Regions from separate parts of the Micromonospora sp. NPDC049900 genome, predicted to be linked through region 3. Evidence: predicted binding sites of a transcription regulator. Region 3 holds the regulator's gene; each other region holds the start of a gene.

Region 1 (7,820 bases), on a different contig from region 3:
AGCGTCACGTTGCGGGTCAGTCGAGTGACCGTGTTCACCCGGCTCGGCACCACGTCCGACTCGCCGGGCTGGAGCAACACGTCGTCGAAGGTCAGCCCCAGCGGCACCACCCGGGCGGAGCCGGCCGGCAGCTCGGGCAGATGGCCGCCCAGCTCGCCACCCTCGGTGCCAGCGAAAAGGTCGGAACGGGGCGAATTCTCCACGATTGCTCTCCTGAGCTGGTCGAACGGGGCTTCAGCGAGGTGCACGGGTGGGCACCGGCGAGCGCCGGGCGAGGGTGCGTCAGGGCCATCGTACCCAGTGGCCGGGGCGGCACCCGCGTCCGGCGGTCCGTGCGGCGAGGCGGAGACGACCTCAGTGGGGTACGTCGGCTTGCGCGAAGGGGGACAGGCGTCCGACGTGCCTTGGGTCTACGGTGAGGGGGTGCACGACGAGCCCATCGACCCGTTCACCGGCGATCCGACCGACCCGTCGGCCGATCTGGACGGCCCCGGTCGCGACGCCCCGCTCGATCCGCTGACCGACGTCGAACGCCAGGACGTGCTGGAAGACCTCGCCGATCTGGAGATCTACCAGGCGCTGCTGGCGCCGATCGGCGTACGCGGGCTGGTCATCGAGTGTGAAGACTGCCGGGAACCGCACTACTTCGACTGGGACCTGCTCCGGGGCAACCTGCGTCACCTGCTCAGCTCGGGCCGCCCCCGGGTGCACGAGCCGGCCTACGATCCCGACCCGGACCACTACGTCACCTGGGACTACGCCCGGGGATACGCCGACGGCGTGCACGACACCCTCAGCGAGGGCACCGAGGACGACTCCCCCGGCCGGGACTGAGCCGCGCCGCCTGCCGCCGGGCCGTGGCCGCCGTCCGGTGACCGGTGAGGAGGGGGCCCTTCCTATACACCAGGCGTTAGCAGGGGGCCCCTCCTTACCGGCCGGTGTCAGGCGACCAGACCCGCCCGGAAGCCGGCGGCCACCGCGTGTGCCCGGTCCCGGGCGCCCAGCTTGCGGAACAACCGCCGGGCGTGGGTCTTCACGGTGTCCTCGGAGACGAACAGCTCGCGGCCGATCTCGGCGTTGCTCTTGCCCTCGGCCATGCCGAGCAGCACCTGGAGTTCCCGTTCGGTCAGGCCGACGGTGGACCGGTCGACCCGCGCCGGAGCGGCCGTGCCAGTCTCGGCGGCCTCCGGCTCGGCCGGGTCGTCGCCCCGCTGCACCGGCACCATCGCCGGGCCACCGGCGGCGTCACCGCCCGGCCAGGCCGACGCGGCCTCACCGGTGGTGGGCCGGGCGCCCGGGGCCGGACGGCCGGGGCCGCCGACGGCGGCGGTGTCCCGGGCCGGGTCGGCGATCCGGGGACGGTTGGCCCGGCCGGAGGCCGCCAGCAGCAGCAACGCCTTGGCGACCGCGCTGGTGAGATCGTGGTCGACGCCCTGGATCAGGCCGCGCGCACCGGCGCTGATGGTGGCCGCCGCCGCCTCGGACTCCTCCGCGCCGAGCAGCAGCACGCTGGCCTGCGGCGCGCGGGCCAGGACCCGACGGACGAACCCGGCGCTGTCGGGCCGGGTGATGGCGGTGTCGGCGAGCACCACGTCGGCGGGGCGCTCGGCGAGCCGCAGCATCACCTCCGGATCGGAGACCGCCGTTCGGACCGCACCCGACAGTCCCAACCGCGCCGCCGCGGAGGTCAGGTGCTGCGCCGCGAGCGGCGTCCGAACGCACACGAGAACCGTACGCACTGTGATCTCCCTTCCGCACACGAGCAGACCATGACGGGGTGGGGTCGGGAGGAGGTTCCCGGCAACTCTTCCAACTTTTCCGACAGATAGGGCATATGCCCCAATCCGCCAAAGGTTTTGGATCACACACGTGTGAGCCGAGAGAGGGCTGGGTACCGAGGGGCTCAGGCCGGGAACGGTGCGCCTGCGCGGCCCGCCGCCCGGACAACCGGCCACGAAGTATCTCGCGGTGCCGCGCGAGAGGAGGGGTGCAGATGTCGAACGTACGTAGACTGCCCGGACCCATCATCGACCTGTGGGACTGGCAGCGGCTCGGCTCCTGCCGTGGCCGCGACAGCGCCCAGTTCTTCCACCCCGACGGTGAGCGTGGATCCTCCCGGCTGCGGCGCGAGTCCTCCGCCAAGAACGTCTGCCGCGCCTGCCCGGTCCGGGCCGAGTGCGCCGCACACGCGCTGGCGGTGCGGGAGCCGTACGGCGTCTGGGGTGGGTTCAGCGAGTCGGAGCGCCTGCGCCTGCTCGCGGTCGGCTGGGAGGACCTCGCCGACCGTCGGCAGAGCCGGGTGGACGTCAACCGGCTGGAGGCCCGGCTGGGCAGCTCCCACAAGTCGACCCTGCCGCCGCCCCAACGCAACGTCGCCTGACCGAACGCCCCCGACGCCGCGCTCCCGCCCCCCGGAAGCGCGGCGTCGGTCTGTGCGTCACTCGACCGTCAGGGTGACCGAGTGCCAGCCGGTCGCGCCGTCCGGTGCCACCGCCTGCCGCTGACCGGTCTGCGTCTCACCGGTACTGTCCGTCGCGCGGACCTGGAGCGTGTGCTCGCCGGGCGTCGCCGTCCACCGCCACGACCACTGCACCCAGGTGTCCACCGAGGCGGTCGGCGCCAATTCCGCCTCCTGCCACGGCCCGCCGTCGACGCGTACCTCGACCCGCCGTACGCCCCGGTGCTGCGCCCACGCCACCCCGGCCACGGTGACCGGGCCGGCGGCCGGACGGTGGCGCGGACGGGGCGTGTCGATCCGCGACTGCGTCTTCACCGGCCCCTCGGCCGACCAGCCCCGAGGCACCCAGTACGCGTCGAAGTCGGCGAAGCTGGTCAGCTCCAGCTCGGTGATCCACTTGCACGCCGACACGTAGCCGTAGAGACCGGGCACCACCATCCGGGCGGGAAAGCCGTGCGCCACCGGCAGCGGTTCGCCGTTCATGCCCACGGCGAGCAACGCGTCCCGCCCGTCCCGCAGCACCGCCGTCGGGGTACCGCAGGTCCAGCCGTCCACCGAGCGCCCCACCACCTGGTCCGCGCCGTCGAGCGGCTGCACCTCGTCGAGCAGTTCCCGGATCGGTACGCCGAGCCACCGCGCGTTGCCGATCAGGTCGCCGCCGACCTCGTTGGAGACGCAGGCCAGCGTGACGTACCGCTCCACCATCGGTCGGGCCAACAGGTCCGCGAAGCTCAGCGTCACCGGATTGCGCACCCGACCGTGGATGCGCAGCCGCCACGTCTCGGGATCCACCTGCGGCACCACCAGCGCGGTGTCGATGCGGTAGAAGCGTCGGTTCTCCGTGACGTAGCCCGCCAGGCCCGGCACCTCCAGGTCGACCCCGGCGGGCAGCGGCGGCGCGGCGGAGACCGGGGCGGGCAGCGTGATCGCCGCCCGTGCGTCGGCGACACCGCGTCGACCGGACCACCACCGCCCGGCCGCACCGCCGACGACCGCCACCCCGAGCACCCCGCCGACGCCGGTGAGGAACCGCCGCCGCGACTCCGGATCGGTACGCCGCCGCGACCCCGCCCCGTCCGGCACGGGCGAATGCCGCGGCCCGGCTTCGTCCGGGCCGGATGCGTGCGGCGGTCCGGCTTCGTCCGGGCCGGGTGGACGCTGTTCGGTCGGCGGGGACCAGGGCCATGGATCGAGTTCCAGCGGACCGGCGACGAACGCCCAGAGCGTCACGCCGCCGACCAGCGCGCCGACCAGCGACGGCAGCACGTCCACGCCCTGCGCACCGGCCCGGGTCAGCGCCGCGCCGGCGCCGAGCGCGGCGAACGCCGCGATGCCGGCCAGACCGACCACCAGACGGCGTACGGCCAGCACGCCCAGCAGGGCGGCGAAGGCGGCCAGCAGCACCGCCGTCCCGACCAGCAGGGCGATCTTGTCGTACGTGCCGAAGACCGCGATGCCGAACCGCTTCATCGGCTCGGGGGCGGCGTCCACGACCAGCCCACCCACCGCCACCAGCGGGGCGGAGCGGGGACCGGTCAGCACCGCCACCACTTCGGCGGCACCGATGGCCGCCGCTGCGGCGGCGACACCGGCGAGGGCGGCGTACCGGGGTGTCGTACTGCTCACCGGTCCAGTGTTTCCGACCGTACGCCCGACCGGTAGTCACCTCGACGCGGCGTGACCGGGCCGGAACGCGCGGGGCGCACCGTCGTCGACGATGCGCCCCGCGTCCGGATCTCTTCGGGTCAGAAACCCGGGCCGTGCTGGTGGCCGTGACCGTGGCCGTGACCGTGACCGCCCGCGGCGGGCTCCGGCTCCTTCGGCTTCTCCACCACGAGGCTCTCGGTGGTGAGCAGCAGACCGGCGATCGACGCGGCGTTGGTGACGGCGTTACGGGTCACCTTGACCGGGTCGATGATGCCGGCCTTGGCCAGGTCGACGTACTCGTCGGTGGCGGCGTCCAGGCCGGTGCCCCACTCGGCGGCGACGACCCTCTGCACCACCACGTACCCGTCGTGGCCGGCGTTCTGGGCGATCCACCGCAGCGGCTCGACGAGCGCCTTGCGCACGATCGAGACGCCGACCTTCTCGTCACCGGTGAAGCCCAGGTCGTCGTCGAGCACCGGCAGGATCTGGGCCAGGGCGGCACCGCCACCGGGGACCGTACCCTCCTCGACCGCTGCCTTGGTCGCGGCGATGGCGTCCTCAATGCGGTGCTTGCGCTCCTTCATCTCGACCTCGGTGGCCGCGCCGACCTTGACCACCGCGATGCCGCCGGAGAGCTTGGCCAGCCGCTCGGCGAGCTTCTCCCGGTCCCACTCGGAGTCCGAGGCCTCGATCTCCTTGCGGATCTGCGCGACCCGGTCGGTGACCTCGGTGGCCTGCCCGCCACCGTCGACGATCGTGGTGTTCTCCTTGTCGACCACGATGCGCCGGGCGGTGCCCAGCACCTCCAGGCCGACCTGGTCGAGCTTGTAGCCCAGCTCGGGCGCGACCAGCTCGGCACCGGTCAGGACCGCCATGTCCTGGAGCATCGCCTTGCGGCGGTCGCCGAAGCCGGGCGCCTTGACCGCGCAGACCTTGAGGGTCTTGCGGATCGCGTTGACCACCAGGGTGGACAGGGCCTGACCCTCGACGTCCTCGGCGATGATCAGCAGCGGCTTGTTGTTCTGGAGGACCTTCTCCAGCAGCGGCAGCAGCTCCTCGATCGCCGAGATCTTCTGCGTGGTGATCAGGATGTACGCGTCCTCCAGGACGGACTCCTGCGACTCCACGTCGGTGACGAAGTTCGGCGAGATGAAGCCCTTGTCGAACTGGAGACCCTCGGTCACGTCCAGCTCGGTGTGCAGGGCGGAGCCCTCCTCGACGGTGATCACACCGTCGCGGCCGACCCGCTCCATCGCCTCGGCGATCAGCTCACCGATGGTGGAGTCCTGCGCGGAGACCGTCGCCACGTGCGCCACGGCCTTCTTGTCGGAGACCTCGACGGCCTTGCCGAGCAGCGCCTCGGAGACCTTCGCGGAGGCCGCGTCGATGCCCCGCTTGAGACCGGCCGGGTTGGTACCCGCGGTGACGTTGCGCAGACCCTCGCGGACCATGGCCTGGGCCAGCACGGTCGCGGTGGTGGTCCCGTCGCCGGCGACGTCGTTGGTCTTGGTCGCCACCTCCTTGACCAACTGCGCGCCGAGGTTCTCGTACGGGTTGGTGAGCTCGATCTCCTTGGCGATGGTCACACCATCGTTGGTGATCGTCGGCGCACCGAATTTCTTGTCCAGGACGACGTTGCGCCCGCGCGGCCCGAGGGTGACCTTGACCGCGTCCGCGAGCGCGTTGACACCGTGCTCCAGCAGGTGCCGGGCGTCGTCCGAGAAGCTCAGGATCTTCGCCATGAATGTCCCTTCGACGCGAGGTTGCCCCGGCCCGGCGAGCCGGACCGGGGCAACGTCACTGATCGGTTGGTTACTTCTCGATGACCGCGAGGACGTCGCGGGCGGAGAGCACCAGGTACTCCTCGCCGGCGTACTTGACCTCGGTGCCGCCGTACTTCGAGTAGAGGACGGTGTCGCCGACGGAGACGTCGATCGGCACGCGGTTGCCCTTGTCGTCGATCCGGCCCGGGCCGACAGCGAGGACGGTGCCCTCCTGCGGCTTCTCCTTGGCGGTGTCGGGGATCACGATGCCCGAGGCGGTGGTGGTCTCGGCCTCGTTCGCCTGGACCACGATGCGGTCCTCGAGCGGCTTGATCGCAACCTTGGTCGCGGTAGTCACGGGCATACCCTCCTGGGGTACTTGGTTTCGTTACCGGTCGGCATGCCGACCGGCGTCAATTGCCACATGCCACCGGGCGGGGCCGTCGTCGCGGGTGCCGGTCCGCCTGGCGTTCAACCCCCGGGCACCAGGGCCCGGACGTTGGCACCCTCAGGGTGAGAGTGCTAATCGCAGGTTATTCCTCGGCTAGCACTCCGTCAAGGAGAGTGCCAACCCACCACCTCGTGTCGCCACTCTTTCCGCACTCTTGCCCGACGCCCACCTTCACCCCGGCCGCCCGGCACGCCTTCGTCACCACCCACACCACACGCTGCCGTAATCGGCGCTCCACCAGCCGCGATGCACCCCGTCGCCGGCCCCGCCTTCCCGCCACCCCGCTGCCCCGTCGCCCGTCGCCCGTCGCCCGTCGCCTCGTCGATCATGGAGTTGTGGTCGACGAAACGCCGCGATATGGGCATTTGCGTGAGCCATGAGTCCATGATCGGCGGAGCGACGGTGCGAGCCGCCGCATCGACGGGGCGATGGGCGGGCTGCTGCGTGATCGACGGTGGGCGGGATGCCGCGAACGCCGTCAAGGTCACGCTCGATCCAGGTTCGAGTGGCATCCAGGCGACTGCGAGACCACTCGAACACGGATCGAGCATGATCATGAACCGGACAGCGCCGCGGCGGGGGCGGGCGGGCCGGTGTCGGGGGCGGGTCGGAACAATGGGCGGGTGGATGTGGAGCAGTTCGCCGTGTTGCGTACCGACGAGGGGTCGGCGGCGCTCGACGCGGCGGGGCGGGTCGCCGGCGGTGACCCGCTGCACGCGGCGGCCACGCTCCGCGCGGCCGGGGTGCCGCCCGGACTGGCGGCCACGGCACTGACCCAGGCGGAGTTGCGCCGCCGCGCCACCGGCAAGTTCGGGCCGGAGGCAAGCGGCATGTTCTTCACCCGGCCCGGCCTGGAGCAGGCCACCCGACGGATCGTCGCGGACCGTCGGGCCCGACGACTGCGGGCCGCCGGGGTGGGCACCCTGGCGGACCTGGGCTGCGGTTTGGGCGCGGACGCGCTGGCCGCCGCGCGCGCCGGCATCCGGGTGTACGCCGTGGAGGCCGACCCGCTCACCGCCGCGCTCGCCGAGGCGAACGCGCACGCCGCCGGGGTGGCCGACCTCGTCTCGGTGGAGTGCGCCGACGCGACCACCGTCGACGTGACCCGGGTCGACGCGGTCTTCTGCGATCCGGCCCGCCGCCGGGCCGGCACCGGTCGCCGGATCTTCGACCCGAACGCGTACTCGCCGCCCTGGGACTTCGTCGTCGGGCTCGCCGAACGGGTGCCGCGCACGGTGGTCAAGGTGGCACCGGGGATCGACCACGCGCTGATCCCGGCCGGTGCCGAGGCCGAGTGGGTCGGCGTCGACGGCGACCTGGTGGAGGCGGCCCTCTGGTGTGGCCCGCTCGCCGAACACCCCCGCCGCGCGACCCTTTGTAAGGAAGGGCCCCCTACTAACGCCTCGTGCATAGCAGGGGTCCCCTCCTTACATCTCGGCGACGGGCCGCGCGTGCATCAGCTCATCGGACAGGGGACGGCGCAGGCGCCGGTCGGGCCGGT
Region 2 (7,820 bases), on a different contig from region 3:
CACCCCGGTCAAGCCGACCGGGATCGCCAAGTCGCTCAACATCGGCGACCCGGCCGCCGGCCTGTACGCCCTGGAGGCGGTACGCCGTACCGGCGGCTGGATGGACTACGCCGACGACGACGAGATCCGTGCCGCCGTGCGGCTGCTGGCGCGTACCACCGGGGTCTTCGCCGAAACGGCCGGCGGGGTGACCGTCGCGGTGCTGCGCAAGCTGGTCGAGTCCGGAAAGTTGGACCCGACCGCGGAGACGGTGGTCTACAACACCGGCGAGGGGCTCAAGACGCTCGACGCGGTCGCGGGCGAGGTCGGACCGACCCACCGGATCAAGCCGTCGCTGCGGGCCGCCCGCGACGCCGGCCTGCTCGGCTGAGGCACACCGCGAACTCGTCGGCTGGTCGGCATGTTGCACGCCGACCGATCCGCCGGGTAACGGGCTTTTCGCGGTGAGTGCCGAAAACACGCCGTCGAGTACTTGACGGCAGGAACCGGGCGGCGCAAGATGCTTCGTGCGGGAGGGCGTTTCGCCGTAGACTTTCAGTCTTTACGACCCAGCGCCGGAGGCGTTGTGCGATCGTCCCTCCCGACCAAGCTTCCCGACGGGGCCGGCGAATAATCGCTGGCCCCGTCGCTCGTCGTCCCGCAGGCTGCGGAGATGGCCATCACCATCACCCCCTTCGGTGCCGACGACGAGTCGGCCATCGAGCAGGCGTTCCAGGTCGGTGCCGACTACAGCGCCGCGGAACTGCCGGACTACCCACCGTTCAGTCGGCAGCGGTTCGCCGCGCTGTTCCACCAACCGATGCCGGGCACCGAGACACTCGCCCTGCTGGCCCACGTCGACGGCGTCGCCGCCGGATACCTGCTGCTCCACCTGCCGCAACTCGACAACACCGAGAACGCCTCGGCCGAGCTCGTCGTCCATCCGGAGCACCGCCGCCAGGGGGTCGGTCGGGCGCTGTTCGAGCGCGGCCTGCGCGTGCTGCGGGAGCGCGGACGTAAACGGGTCAGCGCGATGAGCCGGGCACACCTGCGCGGCGAGCCCCACCAGCCGGGTCCGGCCACCCGGTTCGCCGCCACCGTCGGCGCGGTCGACGCCCTGGCCGACGTACGGCGGCGACTGCACGTCGCCGAGCTGGACCAGACCGCCCTGGACGCGCTGCTCGCCGACGCCCGGTCCCGGGCCACCGACTACGAGGTGCTGTTCTGGCGCGGGAACACGCCGGACGACCTGATCGCCGACGTCGCGTATCTGGACGGGCGGCTGCTGGCCGACGCGCCGATGGGCGACCTGGAGTGGGAGCCCGAGCAGGTCGACGCGGAGCGGGTACGCGGCACCGAGCGGGCGCTCGAAGCGCGCGGCAAGCGGCGGTACCACGCGGGCGTACGGCACCGGGGGTCCGGCCGACTGGTCGCCTGGACCCTGCTCGACATGTCACCGACCGCCGACTGGCACGCCTTCCAGCAGATCACCATCGTCGACCCGGAGCACCGGGGGCGCCGCCTCGGCCTGCTCACGAAGATCGAGAACCTTCGTCACCTGCTCGACCACGAGCCCGCTGTCCAGGTGATCGACACCTTCAACGCGGACAGCAACGACCACATGATCGCGATCAACGAGCAGCTCGGGTTCCGGGTGATGGACCGGTGGAGCAACTGGCAGCTCGACGTCTGAGGTGTGACACGCCCCTACTGATCGCGGGGCTTCCTGTTGCATGATGGCGGGCATGACGGAGACCCCGCACCCCCTCTACGACAGGCACGCCGACACCCTCGACCGCGCGCTGACCGCGATCGCGGAGCGCGGGTACTGGTCCGCCTACCCGGAATCACCCAGCCCCCGGGTGTACGGCGAGACCGCAGCCGCAGACGGCAAGGCCGCGTTCGAGGCGTACCTGGGCGGGGACTTCCCGCTCGACCAGCCGGGCGACGGCGACCGGGTCGCCACCGAGACCAGTCCGTTCGGTGTGCCGCTGAACGTCCGGTACCCGCACGCCACCGCCGACCAACTCGTCGCCGCCGCGTCCACGGCGCTGCCCGCGTGGCGGGACGCCGGTCCACAGATCCGGGTCGGGGTCTGCCTGGAGATCCTCGCCCGGCTGCACAAGCACGTCTTCGAACTGGCCAACGCGGTGCAGTTCACCAGCGGTCAGGCGTTCGTGATGGCGTTCCAGGCCGGTGGCGCGCACGCGCTCGACCGGGCGCTGGAGGCCGTCGCCTACGCGTACGCGGAGATGACCCGGCACCCGGGGACCGCTGCCTGGGAGAAGGCCGCCGGCAAGGGCGACCCGTTGCGGATGACCAAGACGTTCCACGTGGTGCCGCGCGGCGTCGCCCTCGTCATCGGCTGCAACACGTTCCCGACCTGGAACTCCTACCCGGGCCTGTTCGCCTCGCTGGTGACCGGCAACCCGGTGGTGGTCAAGCCGCACCCGCGCGCCGTACTCCCGCTGGCCGTGACGGTCCGCTACGCCCGGGAGGTGCTCGCCGAGGCCGGCTTCGACCCGAACCTGGTCCTGCTCGCCCCTGAGGCGCCCGGCGAGAAGCTGGCCTCGACCCTGGCTCTGCACCCGGCCGTCAAGATCGTGGACTTCACCGGGTCCACCGAGTACGGCGACTGGCTGGAGGCCAACGCCCGCCAGGCGGCGGTCTACACCGAGAAGGCCGGACTCAACACGGTCGTGGTCGACTCCACCGACGACTTCGCCGGCATGTGCCGCAACCTCGGCTTCACCCTGACGCTCTACAGCGGTCAGATGTGCACCACCTCGCAGAACATCCTCATCCCCCGGGACGGCATCGACACCGACCAGGGGCACAAGAGCTTCGACGAGGTGGCCGCCGGGATCGCCGCCGCCGTCGGCAAGCTCACCGCCGACCCGGCCCGGGGGGTCGAGCTGACCGGCGCCATCGTCAACGACGGCGTCCTGGACCGCCTCGACGAGGTGACCAAGGTCGGTACGCCGGTGCTGGAGTCGCGTGCCGTCACGCACCCGTCGTTCCCGGACGCGGTGGTGCGTACGCCGACGGTCGTCAAGCTGGACGCGGGCGACACGGCGACCTACTCGCGGGAGTGGTTCGGGCCGATCTCCTTCGCCATCGCCACCGACTCCACCACGCACAGCCTGGACATCCTCCGGGCGACCGTGGGGGAGAAGGGTGCGCTGACCGCAGCCGTCTACTCCACCGACGAGGCGGTGTTGGACGCCGCCGAGAGCGCCGCGATCGAGGTCGGGGTGCACCTGTCCGGCAACCTCACCGGCGGCGTCTTCGTGAACCAGTCGGCGGCGTTCTCCGACTTCCACGGCAGCGGCGCGAACGCGGCGGCCAACTCGGCGCTGACCGACGGCGCGTACGTCGCCAACCGTTTCCGCATCGTGCAGAGCCGCCGCCACGCCTAGGGGTATGGGTTTCGATTGCTTGCGGTGTGGGCTGCCCCGGAACCCCGGCGGTACTCCCGCCTGCCGCTTTCGCTCTGCTTCACTCCACGCAACACTTCCGGGAAAGCGTGCTGGTTCTGGGCAACTGCCAGGGCTCTGCCAGTGCGCTTTCTGTCAGAAGGAACGAATCGCCCTGTTCGTTGCGTGGGTTGACGCAGAGCAAAGGCGGCGCAGGGGACCTGGCGCGCGCCGCACCCGCCGGGACAACCCGGCCGTTCCGCCTCCCCACGACCGTCAGGGGTCGCCCCAGCAGGGAGAGGGCGAGTGGGGCCAACCCGAGGACGACCCACGAGACCAGCCGGACCACGTCGGGTTTCCGGGCAGCCCACCCTGCGGAGGGATCAAGCCTGACCGCCCGGAGCAGGGTGGGCTGCCCGGAAACCCCCACCCCACTCCCAACTACGCGCGTCGGCGCATCTGGAGTTCGCGGAGGGCGGGGACGGTCGGGTGCGGGACTCGTACGCCCGTGTCGGCGAAGCCGATCCGTTGGTAGGCGCGGTACGCGCGGTCGTTGCCCACCACGACTTCGAGCATCAGCTCGCGCCGCCCGCAGTCCCGGGACCAGGCGCCCACCGCTTCGATCAGGTCCGCGAGCAGGCCCGTGCCGCGCCAGGTCGGGGTGACGTAGACCGCGTAGACCACGGTGACCGCGAGTTCCGTGGGGTGGGCGACACCGCCGGCGTGCCCGACCAGCCGGCCGCCGGGGTCGGCCACGAACTGGGCGGTGTGGGTGCCGGCCGAGACCTGGGCGATTCGGGCGGCGTACTCGGCGTGCGGGCGGGCTGCGGCCTCCGCGATGGTCTCCAGGAAGGCCAGCGGGGCGTCGGCGAGCATCTCCAGACGGAGGGCCCGCATCCGGGCTGCGTCCGTCGGCTCGACCCGGCGGACGTCCGCGCGCAGGGTGTCGGCCCCGTCCATGGTGCTGGTCATGTCGGCATGCTTACCACAATGACGTACGGCGATGCCGTCAGTCGGAATACGCCCGATTTGTGGTCGTGCGCGGTCGTCACGCCTCGTGTACCGTGCGATTTCGGTCACCGTTTTCGGGGTCGTCGCGGATCGCTGAAACCGGTGGTCTCCGGGTGCTCGGCGTGCCGGTGCCCGGAGTTGTGGTACGCCGCGCAGAGTGAGGACAACACCGTGGCACAGGGCACCGTGAAGTGGTTCAACGCCGAAAAGGGCTACGGCTTCATCGCCGTCGACGGCGGGCAGGACGTCTTCGTCCACTTCTCCGCGATCGAGATGGACGGTTACAAGGCGCTGGACGACGGCCAGCGGGTGGAGTTCGAGATCGGCCAGGGCCAGAAGGGCCCCCAGGCAGAGCGGGTCCGCGCCATCTGAGCACCGACCCCGTCCGCCTCGCCGACTGATCGTCTGGCGGGGTTATGGGATCGTGGCCGGTGCAGGGCTGCGGCGCCGGGGCCGACCAGGGAAGATCATGTGCCGATCCAGCCATCGCTGAGGAGCGTCCATGTCCGACCAGCCGCCCCCGGCGGGTCCGTCCTCGTCCTCCGACGAGCCGGGCCGGCCCTCGCCTGCGAACGAGCCGACCCCGTCGACGGACGGGTCCGACTCACGCGCGAACGAGCCTGAGTCGTCCGTGACCGGGCCCGACTCGTCCGTGACCGGGCCCGGCTCGTCCGTGACCGGGCCCGGCTCGTCCGTGACCGGGCCTGATCGGCACGCCGACGTGTCCGGCCAGCCGGGCGCACCGACGCCCCATCCGGGCCAGTCCTACCCCGGCCAGCCCTACCCCGATCAGCCGTACCCGGGCCAGCCCTATCCCGGTCAGCCCTATCCGGGCCAGCCGTATCCGGCCTCGGCCCATGGTGGGTATCCGCAGCCGGGGTACGGCCTCGACCCGGCCAGCCCGCTGGTGAATCCGCCCGGTGCCGGAGTGGGCGGCTGGTACGCGCGCAGCGTCGGCGCGCTCCGCCGGGGCTGGCCGGTGCTGCTGCCGATCGTGCTGGTCACCCAGGTGTTGCCGGCGGTGGTGGTGGCGGTGCTCGGGCTGGTGGTCGATCCCTCCGCGCGCTGGGAGGAGCAGCTCGCCCGCGACAGTGAGGCGCTGCCCGCCGGGTTCTGGGCCGACGCCGTCATCTGGGTGGGCAGCCTGTTCGGGGCCGGTCTGGTCGCCAGCCTGGCGCAGTGCGTGGGGTGGGCGGCCGGTACCTGGGTGATCGCCCGGCAGGCGGCCGGTGCGCCGGTCGACCTCGGCACCGCCCTGCGCTACGGGCTCCGGCGGGCGCTCGGGCTGTGGGGCTGGACACTGCTGGTCGGCATGATCGTGCTGTTCGGTCTCTGCCTCTGTTTCCTGCCCGGCATCTACGCGGTCTTCGCGCTGGCCATGGTCGGCCCGGTCTATCTCTTCGAGCGGGACAACCCGATCGGCCGTTCGCACCAGATGCTGCGGCAGCGGCTGGGTCTGCTGCTCGGCCGGTTGGCGCTGGTGATCGGCGCGGTGATCGCCGTGTCGCTGGTGGCGGCCGGGATCGAGCAGGTGGGGCTGTTGCTCATCGGCACCGGCCCGATGGACACCCGGACGGTGACGGTCGGCACGGTCCTGGTGACGGTGATGGCGGCGCTGCTGACCCTGCCGGCCCACCTCGCCCAGTTGGTCGGGCTGGTCGTCACGTACGCCGAGCAGCGGGCACACGAGGGGCCGGTGAACGACGCCCAACTGGCGCACGAACTCGGCTGATCGCGGCGGTCGTGCTTGCACTCGGCAGGGCAGAGTGCTAAACAAGTCATTGGCACTCGCATGGCGTGAGTGCCAGTTGGTCGGGACGGTGGGGCCACCGTCGCACTCGGGGGACCACCCCGGGCGGGGCAGTGGCCGGTCGTCGCGGGCTATCCGGCCCGGCCGAGGAGACGTCGCCGTCGCCAGGTGGCGACGTCCCAAGGTGCGTACACCAGACGGCCCGTCCGGGGCACACCCCGGCTGGTCCGTGAGTGTCCAGGAGGACAACGCCGTATGGCCAAGATGATCGCGTTCGACGAAGAGGCTCGCCGCGGCCTCGAGCGGGGCATGAACCAGCTCGCCGACGCCGTGAAGGTGACCCTCGGCCCCAAGGGCCGCAACGTCGTGCTCGAGAAGAAGTGGGGTGCCCCCACCATCACCAACGATGGTGTGAGCATCGCCAAGGAGATCGAGCTCGAGGACCCGTACGAGAAGATCGGCGCCGAGCTGGTCAAGGAGGTCGCCAAGAAGACCGACGACGTGGCCGGTGACGGCACCACGACGGCGACCGTCCTGGCCCAGGCTCTCGTTCGCGAGGGTCTGCGCAACGTGGCCGCCGGCGCCAACCCGATGGCCCTGAAGCGGGGCATCGAGTCGGCCGTGGCCAGCGTCTCGGAGGAGCTGCTGAAGCTCGCCAAGGACGTCGAGACCAAGGAGCAGATCGCCTCCACCGCCTCCATCTCCGCTGGTGACACCAGCGTCGGCGAGATCATCGCCGAGGCGATGGACAAGGTCGGCAAGGAAGGCGTCATCACCGTCGAGGAGAGCAACACCTTCGGGCTGGAGCTGGAGCTCACCGAGGGTATGCGCTTCGACAAGGGCTACATCTCGGCCTACTTCATGACCGACCCGGAGCGTATGGAGGCCGTCTTCGACGACCCGTACATCCTGATCGCCAACAGCAAGATCTCGTCGGTCAAGGACCTGCTCCCGATCCTGGAGAAGGTCATGCAGGGCGGCAAGCCGCTGCTGATCATCGCCGAGGACCTGGAGGGCGAGGCCCTGGCCACCCTGGTGGTCAACAAGGTCCGGGGCACCTTCAAGTCGGTCGCCGTCAAGGCGCCGGGCTTCGGTGACCGCCGCAAGGCCATGCTGACCGACATCGCCATCCTCACCGGTGGCCAGGTCATCAGCGAGGAGGTCGGCCTCAAGCTGGACGCCGCCGGTCTCGACATGCTGGGCCGCGCCCGCAAGGTCGTGGTGACCAAGGACGAGACCACGATCGTCGACGGTGCCGGTGACGCCGAGCAGATCCAGGGCCGGGTCAACCAGATCCGGGCCGAGATCGACAAGAGCGACTCCGACTACGACCGGGAGAAGCTGCAGGAGCGTCTGGCCAAGCTGGCCGGCGGTGTTGCGGTGATCAAGGTCGGCGCGGCCACCGAGGTCGAGCTCAAGGAGCGCAAGCACCGCATCGAGGACGCCGTCCGCAACGCGAAGGCCGCCGTCGAGGAGGGCATCGTCCCGGGTGGTGGCGTCGCGCTGGTGCAGGCCGGCAAGACCGCCTTCGACAAGCTGGACCTGGCCGGCGACGAGGCGACCGGCGCGCAGATCGTGAAGATCGCGCTGGACGCCCCGCTGCGGCAGATCGCCGTCAACGCCGGCCTGGAGGGTGGCGTCGTCGTCGAGCGCGTCCGCAACCT
Region 3 (7,820 bases):
AGCAGGTGCAGGGTGCCGTCCTTGGTGGTCTTGCCCTTGGCCTTCTCCTCCTCGTACACCCGGTCGACCGCGGCCTCCAGAGCGGCCCGGTGGTCCTCGGTCAGGACGTTGCGCAGCAGGAGAAAGCCCTGCTCGTGGAACTCCTTGCGATCGACGTCGCTGATCGGTTCGTAGCCGGTCCGGTCGCCGTAGTCGAATGCCACGTCGTACCCCTCCCCAAGAGGTGAAACCAATTTCGGGCACAGGCCGCCGATCGTAACTCTCGCCGACACGCCCCGGGGAGTGCCCCGGGGCCTTCTCCCCGTCATCGCGACCCAGGGCGGCGGATCAATCACGGTTGGTCACGGTCGGGCGCGTCCGACGGGGGATAAGGGCGGATAGCCGGTTTTCGCGGTGACTGCGGGTAAGGAGATCGAGGGCTTTCAGACGTCGGCGTGGACCTCGGCGAAGACCTGCGAGTCGCTGCGGTCCTGCTCCGACAGCCGCTTCCAGGTGCCGCGCTTGGCGGTCCACTCCCGGCCGTCGAAGGTCACCCGCTTCACCCCGTGCTCCTTGGCGTGCGACACCATCCAGTGCGCGTACCGCCAGCCGGCGCGCTCGCCGTCGGCCGACGTGGTCAGCCCGGCGGGGCTCTCCACGAAGTCGCTCAGCCCCCAGTCGAGCGTCAGCCCCTCGGCCAACTTCGCGATCGCCGCCGCGCCGCGCAGCACCGGATCGCCCCCGACCGTGCAGGTGACGGCCGTGGTGGCGTTGCCGAGCAGCGCCCGGGTCAGCACCTCCGACTCGTCGGCCCACTTCTCGTACGCCTCCGGGAAGGCGGAGCGCTGCACCTTCTGGGCGGCGTCGGTGACCCGCATGTCCTCCCAGCCGCGCACCTTCTTCAGCGCCGCGTAGAACTTCCGGGACGCGTACCGGGGGTCGCTGATCTGCTCCGGTGTGCCCCAACCCTGGCTCGGACGCTGCTGGAACAGCCCCACCGAGTCGCGGTCACCGCCGGCCAGGTTGCGCAGCCCGGACTCCTGGTACGCGGTGGCCAGCGCCACCACCACCGCCCGCTCCGGCATCCTGCGCTGGGCGCCGATGGCCGCGATCGTCGCCGCGTTGGCCATCTGCTGCGAGTCCAGCGTCACCTCACCGTCGGCCTGCACCGTGCACGCCCGACTGGCGAACGGCAGCCGCAACTGCTCACCGACCTGCCGCAGGCCGAGGACGATCCCGATCACGGCGATCAGCACGAGGACCACGAAACCCGTCACGACTGCCCGAGCCCGCACCCACACCTCCCGTTATCAAGGTCCGCCAAGCGTACGTCCCGTGTCGACCGGTACGAGCGCTCCGACCGGTTTCCGGTCGCCGACATCCGGTGAGGTTCCCCGCTGCGGCCCGTCCTCACCCGTCGAGTTCGGCGACCCACCGGGGTGAACGCTTCTCCCGGAACGCGGTGACCCCCTCGATGCCGTCACCGGACAGGAAGTAGCCGGTGGACAGCGCGGACAGCTCCGCCAACTCGGCGCGCAGGTCGGTGGCGGCCGGGCGGCGCAGCAACTCCTTCGCCCCGGCCAGCGCCGTCGGGGCACCGCGCACCAGCGAGTCGAGGTAGCGCCGCACCGTGGCGTCCAACTCGTCGCCGGGCACCGCGGTGGTGACCAGGCCGATCTCGGCGGCGCGTCGGCCGTCGAAGGCGTCGCCGGTCAGGTACAGCTCGGCGGCGGCCCGAGGCAGCAGCCGGGGCAGCACCGTCGCCGAGATCACCGCCGGGATCACCCCGATCCGTACCTCGGTGAAGGCGAAGGTGGCCTCCGCCGCGCAGACCGCCAGGTCGGCCGCGGCGATCAGGCCCAGGCCGCCGGCCCGCGCCGGCCCGGCCACCCGGGCCAGCACCGGCTTCGGGCACTCCCGGACCGCCGCGAGCACGTCACCGAGCATCCCGGCGGGGACCGTCCCACTGGCGTACGCCGCCGCCGTCTCCTTCAGGTCCGCCCCGGAACAGAAGACCGGCCCGGTGTGGTCCAGCACGACCACCCGGACCGCGTCGTCGTCGACGGCGGCGGCCACCCCGGCCAGCAGTTCGGTCATCAACGGGCTGGAGAGCGCGTTGCGGTTGTGCGGGCTGTCCAGGGTGAGGGTGGTCACCCCACGGGCCGTGGCGACCCGCACGAACGCGTCGGGAGAGGTCATGTGAGGGCACACTAGTGGCCATGCCCGGCCTCCTTCCAGCAGGCGAACCCGTACCCGCCGACGGGTCGCTGCCCGTCTCCGCCCGCGCCCGAGTCGGGCACCGGGGCTTCGGGGTGTACGTGCACGTGCCGTTCTGCGCCAGCCGCTGCGGCTACTGCGACTTCAACACGTACACCGTCGAGGAACTCGGCGGCGGCGCGAGCCGGGAGGGGTACGCCGACACGGTGCTCGCCGAACTGGCACTCGCCGCGCGGGTGCTGGGCGAGACGCCACCGGGCCGGGTGGAGACCGTCTTCGTCGGCGGCGGCACCCCCACCCTGCTGCCCGCCGACGACCTGGCCCGCATCCTGGACGCGATCGACCGCACCTGGGGGCTGGCCGCCGACGCCGAGGTGACCACCGAGGCCAACCCGGAGTCGGTCGACCCGGTCTCGCTGAAGGAGCTGCGGGCCGCCGGCTACACCCGGATCTCGCTCGGCATGCAGTCGGCCACTCCCGGGGTGCTCGCCGTGCTCGACCGTCGGCACCGCGCCGGCCGTGCGCCGGCCGCCGCACTGGAGGCGCGCGACGCCGGGTTCGAGCACGTCAACCTGGACCTGATCTATGGAACTCCGGGGGAGCGGGCGGAGGACTTCGCCGAGTCGCTGGCCCAGGTCGTGGCGGCGGGCGTCGACCACGTCAGCGCGTACGCCCTGATCGTCGAGGACGGCACCCGGCTGGCCGCGCGGATGCGGCGCGGGGAACTGCCGTACCCGGACGACGACGTCGCCGCGGAGCGTTACCTGGCCGCCGAGGCCGCCCTCGGCGCGGCCGGTTTCTCCTGGTACGAGGTGTCCAACTGGGCGCGGACGCCGGCCGCCCGGTGCCGGCACAACCTGTTGTACTGGACCGGCGGCGACTGGTGGGGCCTCGGCCCGGGTGCGCACAGCCACGTCGGTGGGGTGCGCTGGTGGAACGTCAAGCACCCCCGCGAGTACGCGAGCCGGCTGGCCGCCGGTGAGTCTCCCGGACTGGCCCGGGAGGTGCTCACCGGCGGCGAGGCACACATGGAGGACGTCATGCTCCGGCTGCGGCTCGCGTCCGGGCTGCCGTTGGACGTCCTCGACGACGCCGGTCGGGCGGCCGCCACGCGGGCGGTGGCGCAGGGACTGCTCGCCGCACCCGCCCACGCGGCCGGCCGCGCCGTCCTCACGGTGCGCGGCCGGCTGCTCGCCGACGCCGTGGTGCGGGACCTGCTGCCCTGACCAACCCCTCCGGCGAGGGGTCAGCGCTTCACGAAGGCGTAGGTCATCGGGTAGCGGTAGAGGGCGCCCTCGTTGGCCTTGACCCCGGCGATGATGCCGAAGACCACCGGCACGATCCAGACCAGGAACGGCACGAAGAACAGCAGGCCGCAGGTGATCGCGGTGAGCACCCAACTGAGCAACCCGGCGATCGCCCAGGTGATCTGGAAGTTCACGGCGGCCACCGAGTGCGCCCGGACCACCGGGCTCTGCTGACCCCGGGTCATCATCGCGATCAGTGGCGCGACCCAGCCCAGCAGACCCCCGCCCACGATCACCCCGAGCGGGCCACCGAAGTGGGCGATCAGCGTCCAGGTCTTGTCGTCGTTGTTGGCGTAGCCGCCACCGGGGGGACCGTAGCCGCCCGTCGGGTACCCGACACCGGGCGCGCCACCCGGCGGGTACTCGCCCGGCGGGGGATAGCCACCCGGTGGGGGATAGCCGCCGGGCGGCGGGTAGCCGCCGGACGACGGGTGGTCACCGGGCGGGCCGTAACCGCCGGGCGGCGGGGGCTGGTCGCCGGTGGGCGGCGGATAGCCGCCGGGCGGGGGATAGCCGGGCTGGCCGGAGGAGCCCGACAGTGGAGAAGTGGGGTCGTCGCCGGACCCTGGAGGACGAGGTGGTTCAGTCATGTGGCCACGGTAGGTGCCAGCGGCAACGGACGCACCATAGCGACACCGGGGCGTGTCAACCCGTCGGCCGGTCTCCGCCACGACCGGGGCGACTTGATCATCGCGGGCAGGGGAACACCGACGTAGACTGGCACTCGCTACAGTCGAGTGCCAGAGTGTTCCTCTGGCACTCTGAGCGCTCCGGACTGACCTGCGACAGGAGGTGGGGGATGGGTCTCGACGACCGGAAACTCGCCGTGCTCCGGGCGATCGTCGAGGACTACGTCGCCACCCAGGAGCCGGTCGGCAGCAAGGCACTCGTCGAACGGCACCAACTCGGCGTCTCCCCGGCCACCGTGCGCAACGACATGGCCGTGCTGGAGGAGGAGGGCTACATCCGCCAGCCGCACACCAGTGCCGGGCGGGTGCCCACCGACCGCGGTTACCGACTCTTCGTCGACCGGCTCAGCCGGGTCAAGCCGCTCAGCCCGGCCGAACGGCGGGCGATCGAACGGTTCCTGGTCGGCGCGGTGGACCTCGACGACGTGGTGCACCGCACCGTACGCCTGCTCGCGCAACTCACCCGCCAGGTCGCCGTGGTGCAGTACCCGAGCCTGGCCCGCTCCACCGTCCGGCACCTGGAACTCGTGCCGATCTCCACCACCCGGCTGACGCTGGTGATGATCGCCGACACCGGTCGGGTCGAGCAGCGGCTGGTCGAACTGCCCGCGCCGGTCCCCGCCGACGACGTTCTGGACCTGCGCCGACTGGTCAACGAGAAGCTGGTCGGCATCCGCCTGTCCGACACGCCACCGCTGGTGCAGACACTCATCGACGAGTGCGCGCCGCACCTGCGCGCGGCCATGACCACGCTCTCCACCGTCCTGCTGGAGACCCTCGTCGAACGGCACGAGGAGCGGCTCGCCCTGGCCGGCACCGCCAACCTGGCCCGGGGCGGTCTGCTCGACTTCCAGGGGTCGCTGCGCCCCATCCTCGAAGCGCTTGAGGAGGAGGTGGTGCTGCTCAAGCTCATCGGCGAGGTCGAGCCGAGCACGCTGCGGGTCCGCATCGGCGACGAGAACCAGATCGACAACCTGCGGGCGGCGTCCGTGGTCAGCACCGGATACGGCCCGGGCGCGACCATCGTCGGGGGGATGGGCGTGCTGGGACCGACCCGGATGGACTACCCCGGAACAATCGCCACGGTGAGGGCCGTGGCACGCTACGTGGGCGAGCTGCTGGCCCAGAACTGACCAGTCAGGGCCGACGGCAGGCTGCCGCCACCGACCGGCGTAACGCGAGACGAACACGAGGACACGGAACCCAGTGGCCAGGGACTACTACGGCATTCTCGGCGTGAGCCGAGGCGCCTCCGACGACGAGATCAAGCGCGCCTACCGCAAGCTGGCGCGCCAGTTCCACCCGGACGTGAATCCGGACCCGGAGGCGCAGGAGAAGTTCAAGGACATCAACGCCGCGTACGAGGTGTTGTCCGACGACCGGAAACGGCAGATCGTCGACCTCGGCGGCGATCCGCTCGCCCCGGGCGGCGGCGGTGCCGGTGGACCGGGCGGCCCCGGTGGCGCCGGTCCCTTCGTCGGCTTCCAGGACATCATGGACGCCTTCTTCGGCGGGGCCACCGGCGCCGGGCGCGGCCCGCGACCGCGTACCCGTCCCGGGGCCGACGCGATCCTGCGGCTCGAACTGGACCTGAACGAGACCGCCTTCGGGGTCGAGGCCCCGATCACGGTCGACACCGCGGTCCTCTGCACCACCTGCACCGGGGCCGGCACCGCCGCCGGCACCCACCTGGCCACCTGCGAGGCGTGCGGTGGCCGGGGCGAGGTGCAGTCGGTGCAGCGCACCTTCCTCGGCCAGGTGGTCTCCGCCCGGCCGTGCACGGTCTGCCAGGGCTACGGCACCACCATCCCGCACCCCTGCCCCACCTGCGCCGGTGACGGCCGGGTCCGCACCCGCCGCTCGCTGACCGTGAAGATCCCGGCCGGCGTCGAGGACGGGATGCGGATCCGCCTGGCCCAGCAGGGCGAGGTCGGCCCGGGTGGCGGCACCGCCGGTGACCTCTACGTGGAGATCCACGAACGGCCGCACGACGTCTTCTCCCGCAAGGGCGACGACCTGCACTGCCGGGTCACCGTGCCGATGACCGCCGCCGCCCTCGGCACCCGGCTGACCATCAAGGCGCTGGACAGCGAGGAGCCGGTCGACGTCAAGCCGGGTACCCAGCCGGGCAGCACACTGCGGCTGCGGGCCCGGGGCGTACCGCACCTGCGCGGTGCCGGTCGGGGTGACCTCTACGTCCACCTCGACGTGCGTACCCCGACCAAGCTCGACGCCGACCAGGAGCGGATGCTGCGGGACTTCGCCAAGACCCGGGGAGAGGAGGTCGCCGAGCTGAGCAAGCAGGGCGGCTTCTTCTCCCGGATGCGCGACGCCTTCAATGGTCACGCCTGAGGTGTCCGCGCCGCTCTTCCTGGTCGAGTCGCTGCCCACCGGCGACTCGACGGTGCTCGACGGCCCGGAGGGCCACCACGCGGCCACCGTGCAGCGGCTCCGGGTCGGCGAGGAACTGCTGCTCGCCGACGGTCGGGGCGGCACCGCCGAGGCCGTGGTCACCGCCGTCGGCCGGGGCACCCTCGACCTGACCGTCACCACCCGTGGGTACGTCGACGCGGCGAACCCACGGCTGGTGGTGGTGCAGGGCATCCCCAAGGGCGACCGGGGTGAGCTGGCCGTGCAGGCGATGACCGAGACGGGCGTGGACGAGATCGTCCCCTGGGCGGCGTCCCGCTCCGTGGTGCAGTGGCGCGGCGAACGAGGCGTACGGGCCCGGGGCAAGTGGGTGGCGACCGCCCGGGAGGCGGCCAAGCAGGCTCGCCGGGCCTGGTTGCCGGTGGTGGCCGGCGCTCCCGACGAGTCCAGCACGGCGGTGGCCCGCCGGATCGCCGGTGCCGCCGCCGGCTACGTGCTGCACGAGGAGGCGAGCGACCGGCTGACCACCGTCGAGTTGCCCGACCGGGGCGAGATCGTGCTGGTGGTGGGCCCGGAGGGCGGCATCGGCCCGGCCGAGCTGACCGCCTTCCAGGAGGCCGGCGCGCAGCCGGTCCGGCTCGGGCCGTCGGTGCTGCGCACCTCCACCGCCGGAGTGGCCGCCCTGGCCGTGCTCGCCACCCGCCTGCTGCGCTGGTGACCGGGGATGTAAGGAGGGGACCCCTGCTATGCCGGAGACGTTAGGAGGGTGCCCTTCCTTACACTGCCCCGGTGAGTACTCCTGACTGCCTGTTCTGCCGGATCGTCGCCGGGGAGATCCCGGCGACCGTGGTCCGCGAGACCCCGACCACGCTCGCCTTCCGCGACATCGACCCGAAGGCGCCGGTACACGTCCTGGTGATCCCCAAGGAGCACTACGCCGACGTGGCCACCCTGGCCGCCGGTGATCCGGCGTTGGCCGGAGAGGTGCTGGCCACGGCCGCCGCGGTGGCCGAGGACGAGGGGCTGGTCGGGGACGGCTTCCGGCTGATGTTCAACACCGGCGTGTACGGCGGCCAGGAGGTCTTCCACGTGCACGCACACCTGCTGGGTGGTGCACCGCTCGGGCCGATGCTGGCCCGGAGCGTGGCGTGAGAACAACCGCCTCCGGTCGGCTGGACCGGATGGTGCGGCAGGTCCAGGCCCGGGGACGCGTACCGGCCGTGGCGGCGGCACTGCACCGGGCCGACCGCCCGCCGTG

What was found. The regulator HrcA, encoded in region 3, represses chaperone genes, less so after heat shock. The targets are predictions, from matches to a motif close to GGTTNGCACNCTCNNNNNGAGNGTGCNAACC.
Region 1: groES (co-chaperone GroES) is a predicted target of HrcA. The motif match lies at 6,366-6,396, and genes of this name have one in related genera.
Region 2: groL (chaperonin GroEL) is a predicted target of HrcA. The motif match lies at 6,186-6,216, and genes of this name have one in related genera.

What each region holds. Positions count from the first base shown of each region.
Region 1 covers NZ_JBITKM010000001.1:560,393-568,212, reverse strand. Annotated here, with positions in the region: gene guaB (IMP dehydrogenase) at 1-203, opposite strand, end outside; gene ACIBMZ_RS02690 (DUF5319 domain-containing protein) at 424-834, shown strand; gene ACIBMZ_RS02685 (response regulator transcription factor) at 942-1,739, opposite strand; gene ACIBMZ_RS02680 (WhiB family transcriptional regulator) at 1,994-2,380, shown strand; gene ACIBMZ_RS02675 (molybdopterin-dependent oxidoreductase) at 2,438-4,084, opposite strand; gene groL (chaperonin GroEL) at 4,204-5,847, opposite strand; gene groES (co-chaperone GroES) at 5,918-6,232, opposite strand; gene ACIBMZ_RS02660 (methyltransferase domain-containing protein) at 6,943-7,820, shown strand, end outside.
Region 2 covers NZ_JBITKM010000001.1:251,914-259,733, forward strand. Annotated here, with positions in the region: gene thrC (threonine synthase) at 1-370, shown strand, start outside; gene ACIBMZ_RS01145 (GNAT family N-acetyltransferase) at 653-1,672, shown strand; gene paaN (phenylacetic acid degradation protein PaaN) at 1,725-3,398, shown strand; gene ACIBMZ_RS01155 (GNAT family N-acetyltransferase) at 3,837-4,367, opposite strand; gene ACIBMZ_RS01160 (cold-shock protein) at 4,578-4,778, shown strand; gene ACIBMZ_RS01165 (hypothetical protein) at 5,101-6,138, shown strand; gene groL (chaperonin GroEL) at 6,412-7,820, shown strand, end outside.
Region 3 covers NZ_JBITKM010000020.1:29,414-37,233, reverse strand. Annotated here, with positions in the region: gene ACIBMZ_RS27705 (phytanoyl-CoA dioxygenase family protein) at 1-203, opposite strand, end outside; gene ACIBMZ_RS27700 (hypothetical protein) at 423-1,280, opposite strand; gene ACIBMZ_RS27695 (enoyl-CoA hydratase-related protein) at 1,390-2,178, opposite strand; gene hemW (radical SAM family heme chaperone HemW) at 2,199-3,422, shown strand; gene ACIBMZ_RS27685 (DUF4870 domain-containing protein) at 3,443-4,093, opposite strand; gene hrcA (heat-inducible transcriptional repressor HrcA) at 4,303-5,325, shown strand; gene dnaJ (molecular chaperone DnaJ) at 5,399-6,544, shown strand; gene ACIBMZ_RS27670 (16S rRNA (uracil(1498)-N(3))-methyltransferase) at 6,546-7,280, shown strand; gene ACIBMZ_RS27665 (histidine triad nucleotide-binding protein) at 7,352-7,714, shown strand; gene ACIBMZ_RS27660 (serine hydrolase domain-containing protein) at 7,744-7,820, shown strand, end outside.